Regions from separate parts of the Synechococcus sp. H55.9 genome, predicted to be linked through region 2. Evidence: predicted binding sites of a transcription regulator. Region 2 holds the regulator's gene; the other holds the start of a gene.
The links. The regulator HrcA, encoded in region 2, represses chaperone genes, less so after heat shock. The targets are predictions, from matches to a motif close to TTAGCACTCNNNNNNNNNGAGTGCTAA.
Positions count from the first base shown of each region.

Region 1: the regulator HrcA is predicted to act here: its motif matches at 4,099-4,125, upstream of groES (co-chaperone GroES).

Region 1 covers NZ_JANSJB010000008.1:14,028-24,114, forward strand. The annotation lists gene NW857_RS02120 (SH3 domain-containing protein) at 1-817, shown strand, start outside; gene NW857_RS02125 (DUF429 domain-containing protein) at 860-1,645, opposite strand; gene groL (chaperonin GroEL) at 1,969-3,603, opposite strand; gene groES (co-chaperone GroES) at 3,702-4,013, opposite strand; gene NW857_RS02140 (PhzF family phenazine biosynthesis protein) at 4,262-5,074, shown strand; gene NW857_RS02145 (apocytochrome f) at 5,130-6,113, opposite strand; gene NW857_RS02150 (cytochrome b6-f complex iron-sulfur subunit) at 6,364-6,882, opposite strand; gene NW857_RS02155 (DUF3067 family protein) at 7,036-7,353, shown strand; gene NW857_RS02160 (hypothetical protein) at 7,357-8,703, opposite strand; gene NW857_RS02165 (tetratricopeptide repeat protein) at 8,936-9,448, opposite strand; gene NW857_RS02170 (phycobiliprotein lyase) at 9,465-10,037, opposite strand.
Region 2 covers NZ_JANSJB010000043.1:8,003-18,089, reverse strand. The annotation lists gene NW857_RS07325 (sensor histidine kinase) at 378-1,430, shown strand; gene NW857_RS07320 (response regulator) at 1,410-2,030, opposite strand; gene NW857_RS07315 (DUF3007 family protein) at 2,239-2,574, opposite strand; gene ndhL (NAD(P)H-quinone oxidoreductase subunit L) at 2,602-2,823, opposite strand; gene NW857_RS07305 (NIL domain-containing protein) at 2,923-3,327, opposite strand; gene NW857_RS07300 (hypothetical protein) at 3,484-3,660, shown strand; gene NW857_RS07295 (endonuclease MutS2) at 3,758-6,085, shown strand; gene NW857_RS07290 (hypothetical protein) at 6,227-6,478, opposite strand; gene NW857_RS07285 (urease subunit beta) at 6,607-6,966, opposite strand; gene NW857_RS07280 (urease subunit gamma) at 7,066-7,368, opposite strand; gene hrcA (heat-inducible transcriptional repressor HrcA) at 7,712-8,839, shown strand; gene tilS (tRNA lysidine(34) synthetase TilS) at 8,879-9,904, shown strand.

The DNA of each region.
Region 1 (10,087 bases), on a different contig from region 2:
AGCCTACCTGGACGAGATGCCCAGCCGCGAAGACCCGCCGGCAGGGATGCTATCTCCGCGAGCCCCCTATCCCCCCCCTCATTTGCCGGCTATGGTGGGTGGCCCGCGACTGCTTGAGCAGACTCAAGAATGGCCTCGCCCACCCTCCCCCTTGCAAGGGGGAGGAACCATGCCCGAACCCCCGCGCCTCTCGGATTTGCCCTCTTACCGGGGCACCCCTAGGCCGGGTGTCTCTGCCCTTGCGGATCCCGCCAGCGGGACGGAGTCCTTTGAGGGGCTCCCTGCTCAGAACCCAGGTTTGCAGGATGGGGAACGTTACCGCCGCAGCCGCCTGGGATCCCGCCGTGGCCGGAGTGAGCGCCCTGCCCTTCCCGCCGGCATTCGTTTGGCCGGGGTGGTTGGTGTCGGCATCCTCTCCCTGCTGATCATCTGGCAAATGCTGCGGGGCCTGTTCACGCCACCGCCGGCGCCACCGCTGGAGCAGCCCCAGGTGCAAGTTGAGCAGCCGCCGGTTGCCCTCAGCCGTCCTGATCAGGCAGAGCCCACTCCTGAACCTGAGCCCACCGGCCCTCTGGCCGAGTGGCAAGGAGTCCAACAGGTGCGGGTGATCTCCAACGATGGCATCAACATCCGCCAGCAGCCCAGCCTGAGGGGAGCCATTGTCGGGACAGCCCCCCGCCAAGCTCTGCTGCGGGTGGTAGAAGTGCAAGCCGGCGAAGGACAGGTGCCCGTCTGGTTGCGCGTCGAGCGAGATGGGGCTCCGGGGGGATGGGTCGCTGCCCAATCCGGCTCAACCCGTTTGGTGGAACGGCCCTGAGCTGTCGGCTTTTGCTCTCTTGTTCAGGGGTTCGGCGGCCTATCAGCCCTTTGAGATGGGCAGGGGCGTGAAGATGTGTCCTTCTTGCAGGCTGCCGAAGCTGTGGCAGCGCTCGGATCCCCAGCGAAAGCCGTAGAGGGCGATGTAGGCGCACATCAGGGCATCGATTTGGTCTTCGTAGTTTTTGAGTTGGCGGCCCCTAAGGGATCCCACCTCCACCTGGAGCAGGGTTTCGTGGCCGCGCAGGGCAGGGTCGGCGTTGGTCAGGGAGCGCAGGTGCTGCCGGTAAAGTTGCCAAGCTTGTTCCCGTTCCGGCCAACTGCGTCGAGGGCGGGCCTTGTATTTCAGGGTGCGGCGGAGGCCGAAGAGGCTCACCATGGCGCTGTGGGGGAAGACTTCGGTGATCTGGCGGGCCAAGGATCCCCGCTCGATGCTGGCCTGCTCCCGAAAGCCATGGCGGGAGAGGGCTTGCACCAGAGCTTCCCCTCGCACTTGGCCGTTTTTTTCTAAGAGCCGGCGGTTGGCCGGGTGGGCGCCGGCGGCGTAGGCGCGAAATACTCGGTTCAGCTCGGCTTCGGCCCGCCGCTGGCCGCTGAGGTTGGGGACGCGCAAGGGGGCGTCCACCGCCACCAGGCAGGGATCCCCTCCGGCTTGGGCTTGGATGTAGTCCACAATTTCCGGGTCGGTCTGCAGGATGCGACTGTCCAGCAGGCGGCCCGTCAGGTTCTGGGCTTTGGCATCCCCCATTTCGACCTGCAACGTCGCCACCCCAGAGGGGTTGCGGTTTGACCAGGCCAGGTCTAGGCCAATACAGATTAACCGAGCCATACCGCTTTCCCCTTTTCCACACGCTCGATCGAGGATTCCCTCACCCCCAGCCCCTCTCCCTGAGGGAGGATCCCTCACCCCCAGCCCCTCTCCCAGAGGGAGAGGGGAGTAGGGTTCCCTCGCTGTTCGACTGCCAGTAGCGCCCTCGCACGGCCTCTATCCAATTTGGAACCGTCCTCTAACATCCACCTCAAAACCTAAGAAGGGATCCCGCTAAGGGGGATCCCGAAAGATCTATCCTATTCAGGGCAGTGGACTACGAACCGGCGAGGCAGTAGGTTTTCTGATGAGTGGAGAAACCTCACCCTGCCCTCGCCAGAGGATTAGTAGTCGTAGTCACCCATGCCGCTGCCGCTGCTGGCCGGCGTGTTGGTTTTGGGCTCGGGCTTGTCCACCACGATCGCTTCGGTGGTGAGCACCATGCTGGCAATCGAGGCAGCGTTTTGCAGAGCAGAACGGGTCACTTTGGCCGGGTCAACGATACCCGCTTCAAACATGTCCACATAGGCGTCGTTCTGGGCATCGTAACCCACCGTGAAGGGTTTCTCTTTCACCCGCTCCAGCACGATCGAGCCGTTCTGACCAGCATTCTCGGCAATGCGGCGCAGCGGAGCGCCCAGCGCACGGGCAACCAGGTTGGCCCCCACCAGTTCATCGCCGGACAGGTTGGCCTGCGCCCACTCGGTGACCACCGGCATCAGGTGCGCCAGGGTAGTGCCGCCGCCCGGGACGATCCCTTCTTCCACCGCCGCTTTGGTGGCGTTGATGGCGTCCTCCAGGCGCAGCTTGCGATCCTTCATCTCGGTTTCGGTGGCCGCGCCCACTTTGATCACCGCCACACCGCCGGAGAGCTTGGCCAGGCGCTCCTGCAGTTTTTCTTTGTCGTAGGTGGAATCGGTTTCTTCAATTTGGCGACGGATTTGCTCGCAGCGGGCTTTGACGGCCGCTTCGTTGCCTTCCGCCACGATGGTGGTGTGGTCTTTGGTTACCGTGACGCGACGGGCCGAGCCGAAGGAGTCGAGACGGGCGTTCTCCAGCTTCAGGCCGCGTTCTTCGCTGATGACCTCACCGCCGGTGAGGATGGCGATGTCTTCCAGCATGGCCTTGCGGCGATCCCCAAAGCCAGGCGCTTTCACCGCTACCACGCTCAGCACGCCCCGCAGCTTGTTTACCACCAGGGTGGCCAGGGCTTCTTTCTCGATGTCTTCGGCGATGATCAGCAGCGGACGACCGGCGCGGGCCACTTGCTCCAGAACCGGCACCAGGTCTTGCACCAGGGTGATTTTCTTATCGGTAATCAGGATGTAGGGGTTTTCCAGAACCGCCTCCATCCGCTCCGTGTCGGTGACGAAGTAGGGAGAGATGTAGCCTTTGTCAAAGCGCATCCCCTCCGTCACTTCCAGCTCGGTGGTCATGGACTTGCCTTCTTCCAGGGAGATCACCCCTTCGCGGCCCACTTTGTCCATGGCCTCGGCAATCATGCGGCCCACTTCCTCATCGTTGCCGGCGGAAATGGACGCTACTTGGGCAATGGCTTTGGAGTCTTCCACTGGGCGGGCATGTTCGGCGATCTTGTCCACCAGGAACTTCACCGCCTTGTCAATGCCGCGCTTGAGGGCAATCGGGTTGGCGCCGGCGGCTACGTTTTTCAGCCCTTCTTTAACCATGGCATGGGCCAAGACGGTGGCGGTGGTGGTGCCGTCACCAGCCGTGTCGTTGGTCTTGGAAGCCGCCTGACGGATCAGGGAGACGCCGGTGTTTTCAATGTGGTCTTCCAGCTCGATTTCTTTGGCGATGGTTACCCCATCGTTGATGATTTGGGGCGCGCCAAATTTTTTCTCCAGTACAACGTTGCGCCCTTTGGGGCCAAGAGTAACGGCTACTGCTTCTGCCAATACATCCATGCCGTGCTCAAGGGCGCGACGAGCGTCTTCGCTGAAAATGATCGATTTGGCCATAGTTAACCTCTGACGTACAAACGCCGGTAAGGGTGAAACAAAGACTCAACGGCTCGACTGCTGAATTGCAGTTGAGTTGCTACCGAAGCACTGATGAATTACTGAACAATGGCGAGAATGTCCCGCTCGGCCAGCAGCACATATTCATCGCTGCCCAGCTTCACTTCTGTGCCGGCGTACTTGGAGTAGAGCACTTTATCGCCGGCCTTCAGTTCCATCGGGATCAACTTGCCCTCGTCATTGCGCTTGCCGGGGCCGACAGCGGCCACCTCCCCCACTTGGGGTTTTTCTTTGGCAGTGTCGGGCAAAAAGATGCCGCCTGCGGTTTTCTCGTCCTGCTGGGCAATTTTGACCAGCACGCGGTCGCCCAGCGGCTTCAGGGTAGAGACGTTCAGAGCTACTGCAGCCATGACAATTTTCCTCCGTGATCCGAAAGCACGAAGCTGAAGGGTTTAACTTATGAGTCGAGACCTTAAGCTTGTGCAAATCGAGGTTTTAGCACTCTCGACTTACGAGTGCTAGTTTATCAGCCAACTTTCTGGCCTGACAATAGCCCCTGTGGGCGGGATCCCGCTTTTGGGCAGGTACGGTTGGGTACGGATCTCTCTACTTCTGGGCCTGTTGTGGGATCATGGCCTGAGGGGGGTGGAGCAAGCAGGTGCGGATCCCGTTTTTTCAAGTAGATGCCTTTACGGCGGTGCCTTTTGGGGGCAACCCGGCGGCGGTGTGTTTGCTGCCCCAGGAGCTGCCGGCAGCTTTGATGCAAGCGATTGCGGCGGAGAACAATTTGTCGGAGACGGCTTTTTTGCTGCCCCAGGGATCCCTGGGCGCTGTTCCCCACTATGGGCTGCGCTGGTTTACTCCGACGACGGAAGTGGATCTCTGTGGCCATGCCACCTTGGCCGGTGCCTATGTGCTCTTGACCGAGGTGCACCCGGAAGCTCAGGAGGTGGCCTTTTCCACCCGCAGTGGCCGGTTGTCGGTGCGGCGGCAGGGGGAGCGGCTGGCGATGGATTTTCCCGCCCAGGCTCCCCAGCCCTGGCCGGAAGCGCAAGAGCAGGTGGCAGCGGCTTTGGGGATCCCACCTGTAGATCTGTGCCGCGGAGGCATGGGTATGGCGGTGCTGGCTTCGGCCCAGCAGGTGCAGCAGGTGCAGCCGGATTGGGCCCAGGTTCAGGCGCTCCCCGTTTCCGGCTTGATCGTCACCGCCTCTGGGGAGGATCTGAAGGATGGGCCGGATTTCGTCTGCCGCGTTTTCGCCCCCCAGTTGGGGATCGTGGAGGATCCGGTGACGGGATCTGCCCAGTGTCTTTTGATGCCCTATTGGTCGAGGCGCCTGGGCCGGGCTGAGCTCAAAGCCCGCCAGCTCTCGACGCGGGGAGGCGAGCTGTGGTGCCGCGATCTCGGCCCTCGTGTGGAGATTGCCGGCCAAGCGGTGTTGGTGATTGTGGGAGAGCTGCGGATCCCCTAGAAAAAAGCACCCCGGCTGGTTCCGGGGTGGTGGAAAAAGTATGGGAACGGTTGGGCTAGCCCAAAAGTTCTGCCGCCTGAATGAGTTCCACTTGCTTTTTCTTGAGCACCAGCAGGAGCTGGGTGATGGCCACCGCTGCCAGGAAGGCCACCAGCCATTTCACCCGATCCGGGCTTTGCAACACCAGATCCCGCTCTGCTTGGCCAAAGCCGCCCACGTTGGGGTTGTTGGTGACCGGATCCCCCTCTTGGACGCTGTCGCCCACGTTAACCACCAACTCCGGCCCCGGCGGCACTACCAAGTTTTGGATCCCGTTTTCGGTCTCGAAACTGAGCACCCGCGTGCCCGGCAACTCGTATTCGGGCGGCACCAGGGCGGCCAGCTCAGCTGGCAGGTCGCTGAGATCCGACTCGACGGTGGCAATGCTGGCCAGGCGACCGGTGGCGGGAGCGCGGAAGACGTTGTTGTTGCTGAGGCTGCCGTCGGGGTTGATCTGGCCACGACCGCGGTTGGCGCCGACATAGACCCGATATTTCATGAAGGCCACCGAGGGATCCTCTTTCGGGTCAGGCGCTACCACCGGGAAGACGATTTCCTGGTGTTGCTCGCCGGGCAAAGGGCCCACCAGAAGGATGTTGGGCTTCTCGTCGCTGTAGGGGGTGATGTAGGTCTCGGCGGTTTCCTGCCGCTGTTCCTCGGTCATCTCCTCTTCGGTAGCCAAACGGAAGCCCTCCGGCAACACCACCACAGCACCCACATTCAGCCCGCCTTTGCTGCCATCCCCCAGCACCTGCTGTTTGCTCAGGTCATAAGGGATCCCGACCTTGATGGTGAACACCTGGCCAGGGGTAACCGCCTGCGGCACTTCGGCACGGGCGGGCATGGCGTTCAGGTGGCAGTTGGCGCAGACAATTTTTCCGGTGGCCTCGCGGGGGTTGTCGTAGGCCATCTGGGCGTAATAAGGGTAGGCTGCCGCCGGACGGGATCCCATCCCCAGCAACAGCAGCAGCGCACACACGGCTAAGCAAATTCGCTTCATAAGTCCAGCTCAGAATGGATTGCAATCACAGTTTTGGAACACAATTGGGGAAGAGCGATCTCGATCATTCGCCCCACCTCGCTCGGCAGAAGCTGACCTAACCACAAGCGGCTCACCTCGCCATCGGGATCCTGACTCACCGTTTTAAAAGGACTCCATCCCGCTAGCACGACCGGGAATTCAGTTAACCTCAGTTAACAGTTGAACCCAATTGCCGCCGTAGAGCTGTCGGGATCCCTTGCTCCTTCAGCTAGGCCTCGCGGAAATCGGGGCCTTGCCAGGGGCTGAAGCGAACGTTGTCGCCATCCACTGTGGCGCTCACCAGCTCCAGCGAGCGGGGAGCCGGCCCCCGGATCACCTTGCCGTTGGCCGCGTACTGGGATCCGTGGCAAGGGCACTTAAACAAGTTTTCTCCCACATTCCAGGGCACCACACAGCCGAGGTGGGTGCAAACAGCATTGAGGCCGTAATTGGCCACCGCCCCGTTGTCGATCACGATATAGGTGGGATCCCCCTTTAAGCCTTGGGCCAGCACCCGATCCGTGGCGGCATGGGTGGCCAACAGTTCACTGACGCTGATGGGCTTGCCGAGGGCGTCCTGAGCGATGAGGCCCTCACCCCCTCCCCCGGACGAGGGCGGAATAAAATACTTCACCACCGGGTAGAGGGCGCCCACCACCACCACTCCCACCGAGCCACTGAGCAGGGCATTCAGAAAAACCCGCCGGCTCATGGGGGGGGCTTCAAAGTTGCTAACCGCTTCCGTCATAATGGCAAATGCAGACCTGAGAAGTTTTAACGTTCGTTGACAAGCGACACCATCCTAACCGACCCCTTTGGCCAATATCGTTAAGAAATGCAACGGTGAACCCAAGGCCTTCAGCCTACCCGGCAACATTGAAGCCAGTCTCAAGCCAGTGCGATGACGGGATCCGACTTTCAAGCTTTGCTGCAAGACAAGTGGGGCTGCTCCTACGACGTGCAGTTGCGGCGTATCCAGCAAAAGGTGGTGTTGCTGGTGATGTGGCGCTACCTGGAGCAGCCCTCTTTTCCCTTGAGCGAGGCCGAGTACCTGGCCCACTTGGAGAAGGTGATGGCCCATTTACAGGCTTGGGGGGTGTGGGAAACCGTGCGCCGCGAAATCGAAGCCACCCGTCAGAGGCCTCGCATGGGCAAAGCGGTGGCCATTCCTCTAGATTTGCAAAAGGTGGGGGAGCGGGCCTCCGAGTGGTTGCTGTAAGTCCTAGAGGGGACGCTGCTTGCGCACTGGTTCGGTTTCGGGGCGATCCTCCTGAGCTTCTGATTCCAGTTCCAGCAGCGTGCGGAATGCCGGCTCGTCCAGACGGTAGTCCCGCTGCTCGATCAGATCTCGGTCGGTCGAGTAAATGGTGTCGGACTCGGACACAACTTCCTGACGGCGGAAGCGGCGGGCAAAGTTGAGTTTGCGCAGCAGCGCCTCTGTGGGACGCTTCAGTTGCTCTCGCCAAAGCTGCCGGATGCGATTGCGCCGCTCCACCCCTTGATTGCGAATTTGCAAGGCCAGCCAGCGAACGGCAGGCACGGCCAAAAACAGCGTGCCGTAGAGGAAGAGGAATCCAATCAGCGGGTAGATAAACGCCAAAAAGGCGTTGCTGCCGGCGGCGGCGGCCACCTCTTCCCGCGCTCCGTAGAGAATGGCGGCCAGAAAGAAATTGAGCACCCCCAATCCCCCCGCCAGGGTCAGTTGACCAGGTGTAGCCCGGCTAAACACCCAGGGTTTCTCTTGCAACACTTCAGGGATCCCCTTGGGCTGGCGCTCTGAGGCGGCCACCTGCAGCTCCGGGAAGCGGTAGACGATATCCCCGTCGTCGCTCACCTCCGGCTGACCGTCGAACTTGAGCAAAATCGGCAGCATGTAGTCTTCATACTCCAGGGCCGGGGATCCCGGCTCCACATCCAGATAGGGCAACACCTGCTCTGCTGTGATCACCCCTCCATTGGCGCGAATCAGTTGGCCGATGAGGGCATAGCGCTCCTCCTCTAGGTTGGCATTGGGATCCCCATCCCCAAACAGGAAGCTGTACACCGCCTCCAAAAAGTTCATCTCTGCTTGTTCCTGGCGGGGGCGCGCCCGACCGGAATAGTCCCTGTAGTAGTAGGGATAGGGATCCCAGAAGGGGTTGCCAACCCAAAGGTTGGGAAAGTAGTAAAACCCTATCCCCCGCGACCGGCTGCGATTGTCCTCCTCGCGGCTACTGGCCATCTGCAGAGCAATCAAGGCCAAAACGATCAAAACAATCGACACCACCAGCAGGATGCCAAAGGAGATGCGCAGCCCATAGAGAAAGCCCCCCCACAGCTTGCGACGCAGGGCGGCAAGCCGATCCTGCTGCTCTTTGCGCTTGAGAATGCTGCGAAAATCAGGCGGGAAAACGTAGGCGATCTCCCCCTGCCGGGAAACTTGCAGATGCCCCTCCGCCTTTTGGGCCAAATTCAGCAGCTCTTGTTTGGCCTCGTGTAAAGATAGGCCCGTGCTGGAGGCAATATCTCCCAGAGTGACCCGCAGGCCCAACTGTTCTACTGCGTCCATCACCAATGTTTGGGTAGCCACTCTTAACCTCCGCTTTTCGCCGAGACGCGCCGGGGAGCCTATCGGAACCCTTGACCCCGATCCGCTCCCGCATCGATCTATTTCCAGTATCTCCCCTCAACTCCGCGGCGGCGAGGGTCGTTGTTCCTCCCGCCAGCTTTTAACTGGGATCCCCATGAGGTGCCCTGCTGTTTTCTCCACAGCTTGCCGACCTGCCGCAACCTAAGCTTGGGGGAGTCTTATGTACCCCCATCTAGGGCAGCCAGGCCATCACGGCCAGCAGGGCAGAGAGGATCCCGATTAACGCCCAGGTGAGCGGCTTTGTATCCAACGGGGGAGCGGCTTCGCGAGGATCAAGGGAATCGCCAGATTTGGGGGAAGAGCCCTTGCGCTGAGATTGCCCATAGTCCAAGCGGTACGCCGGGGTGTCAGCTTCCTCGAGCCGGCTGAGATCGGGAATTTCGCTCAACCACTCCGCCGGACGCCGCAGACGGGGAGCTTGCCAGATGCCCAAAACATAGCGAGCCTGCTGGGCAACTTCTGGATCCGGGTTGCGCAGCAGGGTTTGGGCCAACCGGATGGCCTCCTGCGTTTCGCCAAGGGCTTCTTGGGCCAGGGCCTGCCAGAGCCGTAGCTTGCCCGACTGTGGGTAGCGGCTTTGGGCCTGCTTTATCTGTTCCAGCGCCTGCCGATAGTCTCCTCGCTCGAACTTCGACTGGATCAGGGCCAGGTGCTGGGTCAATCCCAGGTTTTCGGGAAGGGCCATCTTCGGGCTCCGCAGGCTAGGTCAGCTTCTGTTCTACTCCAAACCCCACCAGCAACAGCTCCTGCAAAGGCTGACCTTGAGGGGGGCGTCGGTAGGTGAGGATCTGCCGCAGGCGCAGACGAGGATTGAGTAGGGTGATGGTATCTACGGCAACCACGCGCGTGTAGGTGGTGGTCATCACCAGTTGCAGGGATCCAGGATCGAACCGGAAAACTGCCACCATCGGGCGATCTTCCTCATAGGCCCGATCCCGCAGATAGTCTCCCTCCAGACCCAGGGAGGTTTCTTGCCGAGGGACAAACAGCATGTTCAGCTCTTGCCCGGCCTCCTCCCCCGTTTCGGAAACCGTCTCAAAAGCCAAGTGAAAGCCCAAAAAACCATCCACGTTGTGGTTGGGGTAGTTGTTGTCGGCCAGCACCTTGTGCTTCAGCTCAGGGGTGAGGGTGCGAATGGTGAACTCGGTGCGGGAGCGCTCCACCTCGCCACGGTCTAGGTAATGGTAGGTGCGCTCGGTGCGCCAAGCCCCGATGCAGCAGTTGAAAAAGTGGTGGAATTGTTGGATGGCGTTCATGCAGGCGGGAGCGGACAAAGTCAGAGATCGACGCCGGAGCCGAGAAGTGGCCCAGGCAACTCTGCTCC
Region 2 (10,087 bases):
TTGTTGCTACACAACGCTGTTCTAACTCCCCTCTCCCTCTGGGAGAGGGGTTGGGGGTGAGGGCCTCTGGGAGAGGGGTTGGGGGTGGTCGCGTGAGCGGCGCGGAGCGCTTGGGTTGGCGACAAAGTGTCTCAATCCTGTTTGAAACGACTATAACCCTAGGGGCTGGAAGACTTCTCTCAGCACTCCAGGCGTCCCAATCAGCTCTGGATTTGAATTCAGGCTGGGACAGAGCGCCTGGCGCAACTCTTTGCCCGGCAGGGATCGGGTGTCAGGGATCCCAGTTCAGTTGGGAGTGCCCCTGTTTTTCGCCGGCCCTCTTGACCCCTCTGCTGGTCTCTGGCCTAATTCAAGTTAAGCCTCTCTTCCATTCCCCCTTGAGACACCGCCTCCTTGAGTTTTGGCGTCGCCGCTTTCCCCACAGCTTGCGCACGCAGGTGGCGCTGGTGATTGCCAGCCTTTCCTTTGTCCCCAACTTGGTGTTCATCCTGTCGGTGCAGTGGATCTGGCCCGACACGCAATTTAGTGCCGAAGGGATCATTCTGCTGCTGCTGTGGATCCCGTTGCTGGCGGTACTATCGGCGGTGGTGGGCTATGTCCTGTCTTCTTTGATCCTGCGCCCCCTCACCTTGCTGGCCCGCGAGTTGGCCCACCTAGAAACCTTGATCAACCAGCCGGCCCGTTGGAATTTGCTGCTTCGTACCCAGGATCCCCAAGAGGCCCTAATCCTGCGGCAGGCTTTTGCCCATTTGCTGCGCCAGATCCAGATCGACCAGTTGCGGCGGGAGGCCTTCATCGCCACCTTGGTGCATGACTTGAAAACTCCCCTCATCGCCTTTGGACATCTGCTGAGCGCCTTCAAGCAGGAGCAGCAGTTGGATCCCCGGGAACGGCTTGCCCTGCTGGATCGCATCCTGGAGGAGAACCAACACAACCTGGCGCTGGTGCAAAAAATGGTGGAGGCCCACCGCCTGGAGCGGGGCGAGATCGAGCTGCACCCTCGTCTTTGCGATCTGGGATCCTTGGCCAGAAGAGTGGCCGAACGCATGGGATCCCTGGCCCAAGAACGGGGGATCGACCTGCGCGTGGAAGGAGAGGGCTGGGGCAACGCCGATGAGGCCGAGCTGGAACGGGCGCTGGTGAATCTCGTGGACAACGCCTTGCGCTACGCCCGCCATGCGGTGGTGCTGACCGTCAGCCCTCGCCAGATCCAGGTGCGGGATGATGGCCCTGGCCTGCCGGCTCCCCTGGAAGAGCTGGCCCAGCCCTACATCGCCCAGCCCATCCACATCGCCGGCCAGCGCTACCCAACCGGATCGGGAGGTCTGGGACTGTACATTGCCAAGCGCATCCTGCAAGCCCACGGGGGTGACTTGCGGTTGATCGAGACGGGATCCCAGGGCGCCACCCTAGCCCTGGTGCTGAGTTAAGGCCCCACCAACAGGGCGGCCCCGATACATCAATCGGTACTTCATCTGTGGGGTCGAGTCTTTTTGCCCTGGTTTTTCTTCTGCTGTGATGGGTTGTAAAGAGGCAGTGGGAGGATGCGCCTGAGTGGAGGAAGAGGATGTACGGCTGACCTTGCCAGGCCACAAACCCGCTTGCTCCAGAGCCCTGTAGAGTGCCTCCGTGTCAATAGGCCAGAACCATCTGGCAGCCTCGTAAACTCGCTCGAGGGAGTGGAGAATATCCCCGGCCTCGGCCAAGCCAGGGATTACATCCGCTGCCCCCTGATAAATTGCCCAGCGTCGCTCTGCCGGCTCGATGTGGCGACCGGGATAATGAGTCAGGATCACAGGGATATTGGGCAGCTTGCTTTGGCACTCTCGGCAAAAGGCATAGGGGTTAAACAGCCCCGTCGTCATGTCCACCACCATCAGATCCAGATCCAGAGGCTGACTGGTTGCCACCTCCAGCAACGCTTCACAGGGGGAAACCAGCACCACAGAGTGTCCCTGCGACTCCAGTCCCAACTTCCAGAGATGAACTTGTGAGGCTTGGCCCTGAGCCAGCAGTATGGCTTTGCTCATAGGGGATGAAAATGTAGAAGGAAAGTTAAAGGCTTGCTCTACTCGCTGATCCGTCATACGTCAGAATCGCGCACGGAGCGTAGTATAGCATTCTCAAGAGGAGCAAATAGTAACCGGATATACAAGTGCTGCTGTGGAAACCCAACCTTCTGGGCGCCCACCCCGGAGCCCCACCAGCGAACTTTTGGGCGCGGCCTGTCCGGTGGCCTCAATTTTTGTCTTGCTCAACCCCATCAGGGATCCCTTCTGGCTCGGCTGCCAATTCAGCTTGTAGGGCCTGCCACTCTTCCGCAGAGAGCGAATGGAGCTTCTCTTGGATTTGCTGGGTTTCGAAGCTGGCCCACTGAGCCTTCAAGGTCATTTCCCCACGCAGCACCCGCCTCAGGTAGCCCAAAGTCCAGCCCAAGCACGCCAGCAAAAGCACCACGCTGGATATCTGCTGCGCAGCCCCCGTGTCTAAGCCCGCCCAAAGCAGCAGGCCGTAGAGGCCGCCGCCCCCCAACAGCAGGCCTAGGCCGACGCCAAGAACATCCAATCTGCGCATGACCCGGTAATCGACAAATGGCCGGCCTCACAGCGACCGAGGCTTGGGTCGAAATGTCATGAAGGGAGCCACCAGCACCATGCCGGGAAAGAAAAACAAGACTAAGAAAAACATCAGCACCTTTTCCCAAGCGCCAGCCGAAGTCCAGCGTTTGTCCACATACAGCAAAGACAACAGCGGCAACACCAGCAGATAGAGTATTGCCAAACCGGCATAAGTTGCCCAAATCAACGATGGGGTAGAAGCCATGTCGAGTACGTCCCGCAGCTATTTGACCGTGTCAAACAAATCTAACAGCATTGTAAAGGGATTTGTCGGCTTGCGGGAGTCGGCAACTCGGCCAACTGATCACAGGCTCGCGCTGATCGCCCCAACAGGGCAGGTGGGAACGCATTGTTCGCACATGACACAGCGGTTGCGGGAGAACTCCAGTTTCCAGTCGGGAGCGGAAATCCTGAGGGCCTCCGTGGGGCAGACTCCGGTACACAAGCCGCAGTCCACACACAAATCGGGGTCGATCTGAATTGCCTCGGCCCGTTCGGCCACCTCAATGCCCAGAGACTGTACCCACTCCAATCCAGCCTCCACCTGGTCGATGTCCCCTGAGAGCTCCACCACCAAGGTTCCCACTTCGTTGGGGGCTACCCTGGCGCGCACAATATTGGCGGCCACATCAAAATCTTTGGCCAATCGATAGGTGACGGGGACATTCACCAAATGGCGGGGAAAGATTAGGGTGACTCGTTTGCGCACGAGTTTGGCCTGAGTATCTGAGGTGCCGTGACTCTTCCAGTATGGCAGGCTGCTGGCGGCATCCTCCCGTCCTGCATGGGCAGAAGCAGGGAGGCGGGATCCCACGGAAGCTGTGAAGGGCGTCCCGCAGCCTGTCACAATGGGATCAGAGCGTTTTTGTTGATCCCCATGAACTCGGCCCAGCCCTGCCTCAACTCCGAGCACTATCGGCAGATGTTGGTGCGTGATGGCGAGCGTCGCTTCCGCGAGTGGCACACTGCTTTCCTCAACTATCAGCGGCAGTTTTTGCAAGAGATGAAGCGATTGCAGCTCCGTTCTTCCCGGAATCGTTGATCTGGAATCGCCAATGGGTTCAGTAATGCCTACGGCCAACCCTTTGTGCCCTCTTCCGGTCTCTTCTCAGCCTGATTCCTCCCTCCGCCAAGAAACTTTGGAACTGCTGGAGTGGCCCCGCCTCTGTCAGCACTTGGCCACCTTTGCCGCCACGCCGCTGGGCCGCCGCGCCTGCTTGGAGCTGGATCCCTGGCAGAGTCGCGCCGACAGCGAAGCCTATCTTGAGCAGACTGAAGAGGCGATCCGCCTCGATCGCTCGCAGGCGGGCGGAGTTTCCATGGCAGGGATCCACAACTTGCTGCCGGCCTTGGAACGAGCCGAACGGGGAGGGATCCTGAGCGGGGAAGAGCTGGTGCAGGTTGCTACAACTCTAGGATCCGCCCGCCGCATCCGCCGTTTGATCGATGACCAGGACTGTCTGCCCCGCCTGCAGGCTTGGGTGAGTGACCTACGCACCTACCCGGAACTGGAGCAGGAGATCTTTCGCTGTCTGGAGGAGCAGGGGGAGGTGCGGGACAGTGCCAGCCCCGTCCTTGCCGATCTGCGCCGGCAGCAACGGCAGCAACGCAGCCAGATCCAAGAGCGCCTGCAACAGTTGATGAGCCAGTACCCCCAGGCGCTACAGGATACCCTGATCGGCCAGCGGCAGGGGCGGTTTGTGCTGATGGTGAAGGCCGCCCAGCGGGATCTCATCCGCGGCATTGTGCACGACAGCTCTGCCAGCGGGGCCACCCTCTATGTGGAGCCCTATGCGGTGGTGGAACTGGGCAACCGCTTGCGGGAAACCCAAGCTCAGATTCAGGCAGAGGAAGAGCGGATCTTGGCCGCCCTCTCGGCCCAGGTGGGATCTGTTGCCGAGGATTTGGAGCATCTGCAGGCGGTGATGGTGGGGCTGGATGTGGCCTTGGCCCGTGGCCGCTACAGTCTCTGGCTGGACGGCCATCGCCCCCAGTTTGTCTCGGCAGGACTGCGCCTGCGGCAGGCCCGCCACCCTCTGCTGTTGTGGCAGTGCCGCGCAGAAGGCCAGGGCGCGGAGGTGATCCCCATCGACTTCACCCTCTCGGAGTCCATTCGTGTCGTGGTTATCACCGGCCCCAACACCGGCGGCAAAACCGTTGCCTTGAAAACCTTGGGGCTGTTGGCGCTGATGGCCAAGGCGGGGATCTTCCTGCCGGCTCAGGATCCGCCCCAACTGCCCTGGTTCGATGGCGTTTATGCCGACATCGGCGACGAGCAATCCCTGCAACAAAATCTCTCCACCTTTTCGGGGCACATCCACCGCATCAGCCGCATGGTGCGGGTTCTGCAGTCCGACCCGGCGCCGGCCCTTGTCCTGCTGGATGAGGTGGGGGCGGGCACGGATCCCACAGAAGGCGCCGCCCTGGCGGCTGGGCTGTTGGAGTATCTCTCGGAAAAGGCGTTGCTCACCTTGGCCACCACCCACTACGGCGAGCTGAAGGCCCTGAAGTACCAACATCCCGGCTTTGAAAATGCTTCGGTGGAGTTTGACGAGACCACCCTGGCCCCCACCTATCGCCTGTTGTGGGGGATCCCCGGTCGCTCCAATGCCTTGGCCATCGCCCGACGGCTGCACCTGGATCCCGAGATCCTGCAACGGGCCCAGCAGCACCTGCAGGGAGAAAGCCAGGTGGATCAGGTGATTGCCGGGCTGGAAGCGCAGCGGGCCCAATTGGAAGCGCGGGCAGCCCAGGTGGGAGCCCTGCATCGAGAGCTGGAGAGCTTATATCAGCAAATGCAGCAGCGCAGCCGCCAAATGGCCGAGCGGGAAGCCCAACTGGAGCACAAGCAAAACCAAGGTCTGCAAGCCCTGTTGGCTGCCGCCCGTCAGGAAGTGGCCGCCGCCATCCGCAAATTGCAGCAGGGAGAGGATCCCCAGCGCATCACGGCCGAGCTGGCGCAAATCCAGCAGCGCTACTCTCCCTCGCCGCCGCCTGCGGATAGGGAGTTTGTGCCAGAGGTGGGGGATCGGGTGCGGCTGAGAGGCCTGGGGCAGACGGGAGAGGTGATCGCCGTCACAGGGGATGTGTATGTGGTGCGCAGCGGCATCCTCAAATTCACGGTGCCGCGGGAGCAGTTGGATCCCATTGACGAGCAGCAGGCCCAGCAGCGCCAACGCCCCAAGGCCCCACCTCCCGCCCCAGCAGCCACCGCTCCCCTCAACCTGCGCACCAGCCAGAACACCCTCGATCTGCGGGGGAAAACCGTGGCCGATGCCGAGGCCATTCTGGAACAGCACTTTGCCCAAGCTCCCCCCGGCCCTGTCTGGATCATCCACGGCCACGGCACCGGGCGCTTGCGGGCCGGCGTACAAGCTTACTTACAAAATCACCCCCGCGTCCAGAGGTTTGCCCCAGCGGATCCCCAAGACGGCGGCACCGGCGCGACCGTGGCCCACTTGCGGTGAGGGTTGGGCTGTTTCAAACTCACTTACGGTCGTTTCCAACAAGGTTAAGACACTTTGCCGCTGGCCCAAGCGCTCCCCGCCCCCTCTCCCTCAGGGGGAGAGGGGAGCTGAAGATCCACGACCAGGCTGTTTGGTAACCGTTCAAACTTGACTTTGGAGCGCTGCTGCCGAGCCGACGGGCTGGGATCCCACCTGTTGCCGCCGGCTTTGCCAAAGCCAGTAGCCCCGCAGCAGTTGGCTATCCCCGATGAGCTTCAACATCACCGCCACCGTCATACTTGTCCAACTGAGAGGGCCAAAGGCAGCGCCTGCTGCAGCCAGCAGCGCCAACCCCGAAAGATTGAGCCCCAAGCCTTGCACCCACATCCACCAGACGGTCTCGCGCTCCGACATTGGCCGGCTCCTAGAAACGGAAGAATTGGATAGCCCTACTCTCCTGGATCTGAGGCGAGGTGGGGATATGGCCAAGCCTCAGCCCAGATGCCCAAAGCTGCATACTTCGGGGGGCGTTATGTCCAGGCCTAGCCCAGCCACGCCTGCAACCGCGCCAGAGCCAGCCGCTTTTGGGCAGCAGAGCTTACCGTACCTTCTGTGAGCCGATTGAAGCCGTGCACCAGCCCCTTGCCTCCCAAAGCCACCAGCGTCACCCGATGGGTTTGCCCCGGCTCAAAGCGCACCGCTTGGCCGGAAGGAATGTTGAGGCGCATGCCAAAGCTGGCGGCGCGATCGAACACCAGAGCCCGGTTCACCTCGAAAAAGTGAAAATGGGATCCCACCTGAATGGGCCGATCCCCTCGGTTGGTCACCTCCAGGGTCACGCTGGCCCGTCCGACATTGGCTTGGATGGGATCCTCTGCCAGCAGCAGCTCCCCCGGGATCAGAACCGGTGCAGGGTCCGCAGCAGGCGGGGTTTTGGGTTGGCGAGCCATGGTGGCAACCTCCTGAAGTCTGTGAGTCGTTGGGGGATCCTTAGAAAGCAGCTAGCGAATGGGGTGGTGCAGGGTCACCAGCTTGGTTCCGTCGGGGAAGGTGGCCTCCACTTGAATTTCCGGGATCATCTCCGGGATCCCAGGCATCACGTCCTCTCGGCTCAGCCAGGTCAGCCCCTCGCTCATCAACTGGGCAACCGTTTTCCCTTCCCGTGCCCCCTCCAAAACGGCTGCGCTCAGGTAGGCCACCGCCTCGGGGTAGTTGAGTTTGAGGCCTCGCTGCCGCCGATCCCGAGCCAACTGGGCCGCCAGGTAGATCAACAACTTGTCTTTCTCCTGGGGAGACAGGTACATGAGGTCACCTCAAAGATACAAAACGATACAGAAGAGACGGCAGGGCGCCACGTTAGCCTAGAGTTGATTTAACTTGTACCACCTCTGGGCCAACAAGAGGCTCCCAAGTTGTATGAGGAACCACCCGCCCTTCTCCAGCACTGACGGTCTCGGTACCCGATGTTGCATCTTCCTTCCTGGGCAGCCTCTCCTGAAAGAGTAACAATAGATAAATAGGTGTAGTAGTCGTCAAGGTTTGTTTAGATTTGTATCTCGGCCCTGAGTTGATTTATCTTGGAGCAATTTACCGGCTTTGTTTAGCAGTTTCCTTTGATATGGATTGACTAGGTTCTTTTGATGAGCTATGAAACTCGAACTGACTCCCAGACAGCGCAAGATTCTCTGGGCGACGGTGCGCAGCTACATTGCGACGGCTGAACCTGTCGGTTCCAAAACCTTGGCTCAGTCCTATAACTTTGGGGTGAGCACGGCCACCATTCGTAACGACTTGGCCACCCTTGAGCAGGTTGGGTTACTGTTTCAGCCCCACACCTCCGCCGGGCGGGTTCCTTCCGACTTTGGCTATCGGGTCTATGTAAACGATCTGTTGACCTCTGCCAACATGGATGGGATCCCCTGCGATGCTCCTCAGCCGGATCCCCATCCTGCTCTGCAGCAGTTGCTGGATCAGCTTGGCCGCGAGCTGGGCGACGACCTGGACAGTCTTCTCCAGAGGGTGGCCCAGCTTTTGGCCCATCTGAGCGGCTGCATTGCTCTGATCACCCCACCCCAGGGGCCGGTGGTGGCCATTCACCACGTGCAGTTGGTGTCGGTGGCGCCAGGGCGGGTGATGGTGTTGGTGGTTACCGATTCTTATCAAACCCATTCGGCCTTGGTCAGCCCACCCGAGTGGCCCAGCGACTGCCAAGAGGATCTGGAAGATGAATTGCGATTGCTCAGCAACTTCCTCACCCTGAAGCTGCGGGGCAAGACTTTTGCCGAGTTGCAGGATTTGAGCTGGCTGAAGCTGGATGAAGAGTTTCGCGCCTACAGCCATTGGCTGCAGCAACTGCTGCGCTCGGTGGTACAACGCTATCTGCGGCCATCTCTCGGGCAGGTGTTCAGTGCCGGCATGACAGAGCTGATGCGTCAACCGGAGTTTTCCCAAGCCCGGCAGGTGCAGGCGGTGATGCAGTTGATCGAGGAAGGGGCGGAGCAACTCCAGGGAATGATTGGGCTCCATTTGACCGATGGGGGCTCAAGGGGGAACGATTCAGGACAGCCCGACCGCAATATCCCGGTGATCATCTACATCGGCAGCGAGAACCCGCTGGAGTCTTTGCACCACTGTACGGTTATCGCTGCCACTTACCACCGCCGCTCGGCTCCTCTGGGTACTGTCACCTTGCTGGGGCCGACCCGAATGGCCTACGAGCGCAGCATTGCGGCTGTGCAGGCGGTGGCCTCTCACCTGACTCGGGCTCTTGCTTAGGGGGGCAGGGTCTGGGCTGCACCCGAGCAATAGCAAGCTGTGACCAGGCTCTCTTCTTTTCACCTGCGGGTACAACACGCCATCCGGCAGCGGCAGCTTCTTCACCCCGGCGAGCGCTTGCTGGTGGCTTTTTCCGGCGGTCAAGATTCCTTTTGCCTGCTCCAGATCCTGCGGGATCTGCAGCCTCGCTGGGACTGGAAGCTGTTTGTCCTGCATTGTGATCACCGTTGGTCGGCGGACGAAACGGAGTGTGCCCGCTTTTTGCAGCGATGGCTGCAGCAGCAGGGGCTAATCCATGCCGTTGCAACTGCGGATCCCATCCGCCGAGATGAGGCAGGGGCCAGGGCTTGGCGCTACCAACAGTTGGACAAATGGGCCCGCATTTGGGAGTGCAGCGCCGTGGTGATGGGGCATACGGCCAGCGATCGCGCAGAGACGTTGTTGTGGAATTTGCTGCGGGGGACAGGAGCCGCCGGGCTGAGCAGCCTAGATTGGCAGCGCCGCCTGGACGAGCGGGATCCCACCTCTGCCCGGTTGGTGCGCCCCCTGCTGGGCCTTTTTCGTTGGGAAACCGAGCAATTTTGCCGGCAGCACCAGTTGCCGGTCTGGCCGGATCGCAGCAACCAAGATCTGGCCCATGGCCGCAACCGCCTCCGCCTAGAGGTGATGCCCTACCTGAAGCAACACTTTAACCCCCAACTGGAAGTGGCTCTGAACCGAGCTGCCACGCTGCTACAAGCAGAACACGAGCTGGTGGTAGCCCAGGCAGATCAGCTCTGGGCGCAGGTGTATGAGCCCACTTTGCCAGGGCTGCGACGGGATCCCTTGCGGGCCGCCCCCTTAGCCCTGCAGCGACAGGTGATGTTCCGATTTTTGTCCCTGGTGCTGCCCCACCACCCCACCTTTGATCAGGTGGAAGCCGGGATCCAGCTCTTAAAAGCAGGCCGCGGCAGCCGCAGCCCCGACTATCCAGGTGGGAGCTGGCTAGAAGTGAAAGAGGATCACATTTGTTTTGTTTCCATTAATTCCACTTCCCCGAAAGGAAGCAACTCTCCCCGACTATAGCCCTTACCCAATCCAGGGGCCCAGATCGACAGGGTCTCGTTTTGGGCTGCAATTTCCCCTCACTTTTTGTCGCCGAGGGGCCTGAAACCCTTGCCCAGCAAGGGATCGACCGGATCAACGGAAGAATCAGGGTTTGAGGGTTGTCGCCGACCCTGTCGCTGAATTTTGGGTATAAAGCTTTAC